Regions from separate parts of the Neptuniibacter halophilus genome, predicted to be linked through region 2. Evidence: predicted binding sites of a transcription regulator. Region 2 holds the regulator's gene; the other holds the start of a gene.
What was found. Region 2 encodes FNR, which switches genes on or off when oxygen is low (the NO sensors DNR and NnrR bind a similar motif). Its sites were predicted from a motif close to TTGATNTANATCAA; they were not measured.
Positions count from the first base shown of each region.

Region 1: a site for FNR is predicted at 2,371-2,384, ahead of QUD59_RS14400 (TatD family nuclease-associated radical SAM protein). Genes of this name have one in related genera too.

Region 1 is NZ_AP027292.1:3,083,861-3,088,279, forward strand. Features, by position in the region: gene QUD59_RS14395 (alkaline phosphatase D family protein) at 1-1,577, shown strand, start outside; gene QUD59_RS14400 (TatD family nuclease-associated radical SAM protein) at 1,666-2,313, opposite strand; gene QUD59_RS14405 (substrate-binding periplasmic protein) at 2,455-3,255, opposite strand; gene QUD59_RS14410 (hypothetical protein) at 3,465-3,743, opposite strand; gene QUD59_RS14415 (homoserine kinase) at 4,052-4,419, opposite strand, start outside.
Region 2 is NZ_AP027292.1:2,965,886-2,970,304, forward strand. Features, by position in the region: gene QUD59_RS13830 (adenine phosphoribosyltransferase) at 39-581, opposite strand; gene fnr (fumarate/nitrate reduction transcriptional regulator Fnr) at 745-1,542, opposite strand; gene hemN (oxygen-independent coproporphyrinogen III oxidase) at 1,614-3,002, opposite strand; gene QUD59_RS13845 (sulfite exporter TauE/SafE family protein) at 3,044-3,706, opposite strand; gene ccoS (cbb3-type cytochrome oxidase assembly protein CcoS) at 3,699-3,893, opposite strand; gene QUD59_RS13855 (heavy metal translocating P-type ATPase) at 3,927-4,419, opposite strand, start outside.

The sequences.
Region 1 (4,419 bases), 120 kb from region 2:
CGGCACTGCTTTACCCGGGGGAAACGCGCCCTGGTTTTGTGCTGAAAATGCAGCTCGATCATGTGCTGCACGGCTCCTGCCGCAAGCCTCACTATGCTTCGGAAGATGCCCTTCTGAGGGTTGATCAGGTATTGGCGCAGAGCGTGAATGATCCGGCTGATCGGCCTGCGTTGCTGATGATGGCCGGTGACCAGATCTATGCCGATGATGTGGCCGGACCGATGCTCTCGGCAATCCATCAAACCATCGATCTGCTGGGGCTTTACCCGGAATTGATTGAGGGCGCCACGGTCAGTAACTGCAAAGAGCTCTATAACAGTCCGCATAACTACTACGAACGAGAATCCCTGCTGCCCCATACCAAGGCCAATCAGGCCCTGCAGGAGCGCTTTTTTGGTGGCGCCCGCAAGCCGATTTTCACTGCTGACACCGCACATAATCATCTGATTACCCTGTCGGAAGTGCTGGCTATGTACTTTCTGGTCTGGTCCCCCCAGCTCTGGCCGAAACTGAAGCTGGGGATCAGCGATGTGGCAGAGCCGCACCGTGACCGGTATCTCGAAGAGCAGCGTGAAATTGAAACGTTCAGCCGGGGGCTGGACAGGGTTCAGCGTGCCCTGGCGCATGTTCCGGTGTATATGATCTTTGATGACCATGATGTCACCGATGACTGGAATCTGACCCGAGGCTGGGAGGAGGCGGCATACCAGCATCTGTTCTCCCGCAGTATTATCGGCAATGCCCTGATTGGTTACTGGTTATGTCAGGGCTGGGGAAATGCGCCGGACAAATTTCCGTTGTCATGGCTGGAACAGTTCCGCCCGGGCACGGCTAATAAGGAACTGATAGATAGTCTGCTGGAATTTGAAACCTGGCACTATAGTCTGCCGACAGCGCCGAAGCTGGTGGTGCTGGACACCCGCACCAAACGCTGGTGGTCGGAGAGCAGTCAGGCCAAACCTTCTGGCCTGATGGACTGGGAAGCGCTATCTGATCTGCAACAGGAGCTGCTGGGCGAGGATGCGGTACTGCTGGTTTCTCCGGCCCCGATCTTCGGTATGAAGCTGATTGAGACCGTTCAGCGCATCTTTACCTACTTTGGCCGCGCATTAATGGTGGATGCGGAAAACTGGATGGCCCATGCGGGCTCTGCCAATGTGATCCTGAATATATTCCGCCACCGGAAAACACCTCAGCATTTTGTGATTCTGTCCGGCGATGTGCATTACTCCTTTGCTTACGACATAAAAATACGTTTTCGTAAGAACAGCCCGGATATATGGCAGATCACCTGCAGTGGTTTCAAGAATGAGTTTCCGCACACACTATTGCGGCTGTTTGATCGCTGCAACCGCTGGCTCTATGGCAGCCGCTCGCCATTGAACTGGCTGACCAAGCGTCGCCGGATGCAGATCCGCTCGCGAATCCCTGAAGGTCGTGAGCATGACAGGGTACTTAACCTGAGTGGGGTCGGACGGCTGCGTCTGGATCAGCAGGGCGTGCCTGAACAGATCAGTGTACTGCCAGCCGGTGGTGGCGAAATCAGCTTTCCGCCAAGAGAGAAAGCCGATCCCTGATCAGGGAACCTGCGAGCCCGTCGTGCCGGGCACCAACAGGGCTTATGCTCAGGTTCCTCAGGGGCATCCGATACAGCGGGTCGCAGAGTTAACCCACGACATCCAGTTGGCGCTCGCGGAATATTCCGCCGCGGGCTTCTGAGAGTGCTTTGCAGGCGGGGATATCCACCCCTTCCAGTCCGTTGATCGCGGAGACATAAACCTCCGGTATCAGTTCGCTGGCGCGGGCGATAAAGGCTTTCACTGCAGGGTAAGAGCCGCTCAGGCTGGGCCGGCAATGTTGCTGATAGGTGGATTCGTCCTGAGCGTTGAGTGAGATCGACAGTGCATCGATACACTCCGCCAGCTCGGGAACGATGTCCCGTTTGTGAAACAGGCTGCCAAGCCCGTCGGTGTTGAGCCGGGTCCGGCCACCGCGGCCCTTGACCCAGCGAGCGACCCGGAGCAGGGTTTTCAGACGCAGAGTGGGTTCACCGTAACCACAGAATACCACTTCGCTGTAACGTTTCGGATCACCGATCAGTGGTATCACCTCTTCATGGGAGGGCAGCGTACTCAGGTACAGCTCGTGGCCTTTAACCTCCATCGAGCCGTTATGTTTCGGGCAGAAACCACAGGCCAGCGTGCAGCGGTCGGTCAGATTGACGTAGAGGCTGTTACGAATCAGGTAAACATAGCTGTCGCTATGATCTGCAGGGGTCTCTCTGCGTGCGGGATTGGGGCGAACTCGGGACATAATTTTCTGCAACTGTGTAATGTCCGTGCAGCGTAGCACTGAATGGGTTAAGCATCGTTGATGCCTGTCAAACCATTGAGGTCTCAAGGAGAAAACCGGCCAGGCAGGTCAAGCCGGGTGTTGTAAAACGAAGGGGACCTGTTACTGCAGAGCCGGGGGCCGGGTCTGGGAGTCGGTATCGCCTGTTGGAGCTGTCTGCTCAGTGGCATGAAAAATTGTGTCATATTCACCGCTGTCTCTGAGCCACCTGAGCCCCTGATCAAGATCCCGGGCCAGTTGCTGGTGCTGCGGATTCTTCTTGCTGAAGGCGACATAGATCTCGCTGACGTGATTAATCGCCCCTTTCTCAATGGCATCTTCCGGCAGGCCCATCTGATTCAGATTATAAAGAGCGACCTCGTCAAACATGATGGCGCCGTCGATACGTTGTGTCAGCAGCATGTTGATGATCTGTGACTGGTTGTTGACTGCGTGCTGTTTAAATCGGTGTTGATGTTGTGTGTACTCATCGCCGTATTCGTAATCAATGATCACACCCATATTAAAGCCGTCCGGGATCAGCGCCGGGCGCGTAAAATTCTGTGCCTGACCTTTAGGAAAAAAGTAGGAGGCCTGAGTCAGCATCAGCGGCTCTTCGCCAAAATGAAATCGCATCTCAGTGCTGGGTTGGCGGGTCACATTCCAGCAGGCATCTACCTCTCCCATTTCGGTTGAGCGTAAGGCTCTGGCGTAGGGCAGTACCTCAATGGAAAACGCTCTGCCGACGCTGGAAAACGCCGCTTCCACCAGATTGTAGGAGATCCCTTTGCCATGCATGTCTGAGAAGGGGGGCCAGCTGTTCTCTGCCGCGATCACAATCGGCTCTTTAGCCGCGCTCGTAAAAGAGATCAGGCTGATAAGACAGACCAGTAAACCTGATCCTGGTTTAGAAAAGCGCTTCATCTATGAACTCTGGGCGTGGCAGGCAATATCGGTTCAGTAAATTATAACTGAATTTGGCTCTGATGCCCCGCTGTGGCTGTTGTTGAAAAGGGAAAAAGCTGTTTCCAAATAAAGAGTTATGGATATGAAAAATAAAAGGTGACCCGGTTAGGGTGCCGCAGCACCCGTTACCGGTTCGAAGGGGGAAGGGGTCTTGCTGGCAGAGCGGCTCAGGCGGCCACTCTGCTGGATTTGTGTTCAGGATGGGTTGCAATAAAGTGTTTCAGAACCTTATGCAACATCTCGGCGTGGCCGTAATTACGATCACGCTGAGCTTTTTCTATGTCGTCCATGATGATTGTTTTTATCTTCTGTTCACCATCATGGGTAATCATATAATGGCCCAGTGCCATCGCGATCATGGAGTCCATATGTTCGTGTTCCGCAATCGCACCGACTTCGTCTGCTGTCAGGTCACTCAGCTCCAAGCACTCTTCATAGGTTAACATCTTGCGTCCTCTACCCTCTGATAAGGCCTTTAATACGACCTTTTTATTTGCTGGCACCGGTCTCTCTCTTTACCGGCAGAAATGAGTTTAGGAGAGGTACAGAGGTTTCTCTAATCCTGATAATGGATAAAAATTCAATTTGAATATTTTTTCAAAAAATGTGATTCATGCTGCGGGTGCGAAAGTCAGAGGCATCTGAGCTGCCCGGAACCGGGTATTTCGGGGCTGGGGAGGTGGTGCATTACAGCAACCCCAAACTGGTGCGCGTGAACCAGTTTGGGGAGCAGAAAAAAATTCATCCTGACCGGTTATAAAACCAGCTCTGTGGTGGCCATCAACCAGGCTAACAGGCGCTGCTTACCCAGCGGGTCTTTCTGGGTGACGACCTCGCCACTGGAAGGAAAATGCAGATCACGTAGCCGCGACAACCAGAAGCGTAATGCGGCCAGCCGCATCATCGGCAGCAACTCTGCCTGTTCCAGTGAATTCAGAGTACGCTGCTGCTGGTAATGACGCAGAAGCTGTCGGGCCTTGTCCAGACAGAAACGGGCGTCGGACTCATCAAAGCACCAGGCGTTGAGCGTCACGCTCAGGTCATAGAGGTAGGGCGCAGGGCAGGCGTGATAGAAATCGATCAGCCCGGCGAGCTGATCACCCTTGAACAGCGCATTATCCG
Region 2 (4,419 bases):
ATTGCGATGCCGGGGTGATGCCGGCATCGCAAACAGGATCAGAGGCCTTCGTAGGCCAGCAGGGTGTGTACGGGAATACCGGAATCCTGAATTTTGCTGGAGCCCTGCAAGTCTGGCAGGTCGATCAGCGCGGCTGCTTCGTATACTTCCGCGCCCAGCTCTTTGATCAGGCCGCAGGCAGCGAGGATGGTTCCGCCGGTGGCGATCAGGTCATCAAATACCAGTACGCGGTCACCCGGACCCACGGAATCTATCTGCATTTCAACGGCCGCAGTGCCGTATTCCAGCTTGTATTCCTGATGGATAGTTTTGCCCGGAAGTTTGCCTTTTTTACGTACCAGAACCAGTGGGATATTCAGGTGGTAGGCCATGATGGAACTGATCAGGAAGCCGCGTGCGTCGATACTGGCAATATGTGTAATCTCGGTATCGATATAACGCTGAATAAAGGCGTCAGAGATCATGCGCAGTGCTTTCGGGTCCTTGAACAGCGGTGTGATATCTCGGAATTGAACGCCCGGTTCCGGCCAGTCAGAAATCGTGCGGATAACTGACTTCACATAACACTCGTCATAAGACATGAAAAACTCCTCGATGGTACGCCTTGACTTGGCTCAATGATTTAAAAGGGGGAAGACGATTTAATGTAGCGGTTGGGTTACACATTGAGATGGCTACTTAATCGTGAAACTGGCAGGCACCGGCTAATCTGATTAGCGGTGCCTTTTTATTTATCGACCTGTCTCAGGAACAGTTGCTTTTTCCACAGGCAGCCGTGATTGCAGGTTCGCTGGTATCGCTGAGCGGGTTTTCTCCGGAGAGAATGTACAGTTTTTCCAGATCCTCGATGTGAACCTCTTTACCCTCAACCTGCAGCAGGTTGGATTTCTGAAAACGGGTGAAGATACGGCTGACAGTTTCTACCGCCAGCCCAAGATAATTGCCGATCTCGTTACGGGACATAGAAAGACGGAAACTGGTCTCAGAATAGCCACGCAGTTTGAAGCGCTGTGACAGCTTAATCAGGAACGTTGCAACCCGCTCCTCCGCGTTTTTCTTCGATAGCAGCAGCATCATCTGCTGCTCTTCACGAATCTCTTTACTCATGGTGCGCAGCAACTGGCGGCGAAGTTCAGGTAACTGACCAGACAGCTCATCGAGGCGTTCAAACGGAATTTCGCAGACCGTGGTGGTTTCCAGAATCTTGGCGGAAACCGGGTATTCGTTGTTATCGAAACCACTCATGCCGACCAGCTCGCCGGGGAAATAAAAACCGGTGATCTGCTCTTCGCCTTCGTTGGTGATGGTGTAGGTTTTCACCGTGCCGGCACGGATGGCATAGACACTATCGAAGACGCCACCCTGATGGAACAGGTGTTCGCCTTTCTTCAGTGGGCGGCTTTTTTCAATAATATCATCCAGCCGTTCCATCTCTGTCATATCCAGTGACACCGGAAGACACAGTGAACTTAAGCTACATGTATTACAGCTGACCTGTTGCAGACTTCGCAACTTTCCTTCGGTTGCCTTGTTGTCACCCATGATTTAATCCTGTAATGGTTCGATAAAACGGCTGCTTAAGGATTATGTAATATTTCACCGCATTCTAAAAGTTAAATAATCCGCGAGAAGCGCTGCGAACTCTGGTCTTTCGGTATATAGGCGTCAAATGCCATGCAGATCCGACGGATCAGCAGGCGTCCCGAAGGGGAGACCTGAATGCTGTTTTCGTCCATTTTTACCAGACCATCTTCAGCAAATGCTGCCAGTTCCTGTCGGGCATCAGCAAAGTAGCTGTCGAAGTCGATACCAAACAGGGATTCGACAGGGGCTTTGTCCAGCTCGAAATGACAGATTAACTGGGTGATCACATGACGCCGGATAATATCGTCCCGGGTCAGTTTTACACCGCGCTTGATAGCGTGTTGATTGGTTTCAACCGCTGCACTGTAAGCGCTCATCTCATGCTCGTTCTGATAGTAGACCGAGCCGATCTGGCTGATGGCTGAAACACCCATCGCCACAAGATCACACTCTGCATGGGTGGTGTAACCCTGAAAGTTCCGGTGCAGGTTGCCGGTGCGCTGTGCAACGGCCAGCTCATCGTCAGGCTTGGCAAAATGATCCATGCCGATGTAAACGTAGCCCGCCTGCAGCAGTTTATTGATGGTGGATTCAAGGATAGCCAGCTTGGTTTCCGGGCTAGGCAGGGTATCTTCCTGAATGTGACGCTGTGGGCGGAAACGGTCCGGCAGATGGGCGTAGTTAAATACCGAGAGTCGATCAGGATTCATCTCGATGACCTTATCCAGCGTGGCGTTAAAGCCTTCGAGGGTCTGATAAGGCAGGCCGTAGATCAGGTCCAGGTTCAGCGAGCGGAAGCCCAGACGGCGGGCTTCTTCAAGAATCGCAGCGGTCTGTTCAACCGATTGTACGCGGTTAACGGCTTCCTGCACTTTAGGGTCAATATCCTGCAGGCCCAGACTGATCCGGTTAAATCCGATATCGCGCAGCACCTGAATGGTTTCCAGTGAGGCTTCACGCGGGTCGATCTCGATGGAGTAGTCGCCGCTGTCATCATCCAGCAGGTTAAAGTGTTTACGCATCTGCCCCATCAGCTCGATCATCTGTTCGTGGCTGATAAAGGTCGGCGTGCCGCCACCCCAGTGCAACTGGGTAACCGGGCGGTTGTGACTGTACCAGCCCGCCAGTTTTTCCATCTCACGATAAACGGTATCCAGATAAGGCTGGGCTTTTTTCCGGTTGCGGGTGATAACTTTGTTGCAGGCGCAGTAATAGCAAACGTGTTCGCAGAACGGGATGTGCACGTAAAGTGAAAGCGGTGCAGTCAGATCGGCGCTGGTCTGTCCGGTTTCCACCAGATCTGCCGGGGACAGTTGAGGGTCGAACTGTACTGCGGTCGGGTATGAGGTATAACGCGGGCCTGACAGGTCGTAACGTTTGATCAGGTCCAGATCCCATTTAATCAGTGTATTTTCCACTTAGTATTCCTCATATGTGCGATCCCGCAGTAGCGGGTTAGTCAGGCTGCCAGCCCCTGCCATGGGATGGTGTATAACCCCATGAGGATAATCAGGCTGCCTGAAATATGTTTTGTCATGCGCTTTTGCAGCAGTTGCTTCATCTGCGCGGCCAGCATCCCGGTAAGCAGCATCGCCGGCAGGGTGCCGAGGCCAAATGCAGCCATCAGGGCGGCGCTCTTGCTCCAGTCCGAAGCCGCAGATGCCCAGATCAGGGTGCTGTAAACCAGTCCACAGGGAAGCCAGCCCCAGAGCATGCCGAGTAGTAAAGCCTGTTTCAGGTTACGTACCGGCAGTAGCCGGCTGGCCAGTGGGCTGATCTGTTTCCAGAGAATGCCGCCGGCCTGCTCCAGTCGGGTCAGTAGCTGCCACCACTGGGCAATATAAAGCCCCATCAGCACCAGCATCAGCCCGGCAAAGGTACGCAGGGCGAGCTGAATCACCGGGTTTTCTATCAGCCAGCTCAGGCTGCCAAGCAGCGCGCCGGCGATGGCATAACTGAATATCCGGCCGCTGTTGTAACCGAGCAGCAGCCACGGGTTTTGTTTACCGCCGGGGTTGCCCATTGCGACCGTGGCGGCGATACCACCACACATACCCAGGCAGTGGGTTCCTCCCAGCAGGCCAAGAAAGAAAGCCGTGGGCAGAGCCAGCGCTTCAGTCATGCCTGGCTGAATCCTCATTGACCCGTGCATCTTTCGGGATCAGATCTTCGTCATCCTCATACAGGATACTGTGGGCCGGGCTTTCCAGATCTTCATACTGGCCGGTATTGACGCTCCAGAAGAAAGCCCAGATGCCACATCCTGCCAGGACAATGGCGATCGGTATAAGCAGAAAAATAATGTCCATGGATAGCCGGTGACTTGTTTGATTAGAGGTTGTCTATTCTACCTGATTTAAGGCGGCCGAGTCAGTTTCAACAGGGCGAGTGACACTGATCTGAGACAGACTTATCGGTCTTTTTGGCAAACGGTTGAGGCGCATGGCGTTACCGACAACCACCAGAGAGCTGGCGGACATACCCAGTGCCGCCATCCACGGAGCGATAAAGCCCAGCGCAGCCAGCGGCAGGGCCATCAGGTTGTAGCATAAAGACCAGCCCAGATTCTGGCGGATCACCCGCTGAGTTTTACGCGACAGGAGGATCCCGTCAACCAGGCGTAACAGGTCGTGGCTGATCAGTACACCATCGGCATTGGTTTTAGCCAGATCGGTGGCGCTGCCCATGGCGATTGAGGTCTGGGCTCCGGCCAGAACAGGAATGTCGTTGATACCATCACCGACCATCATCACCTGAGCCCCTTCGGTCTGCAGGCGCTTGACGTGTTCCAGCTTCTCTGCCGGAGAGACGCCGGATATTGTCTGGTTGATGCCC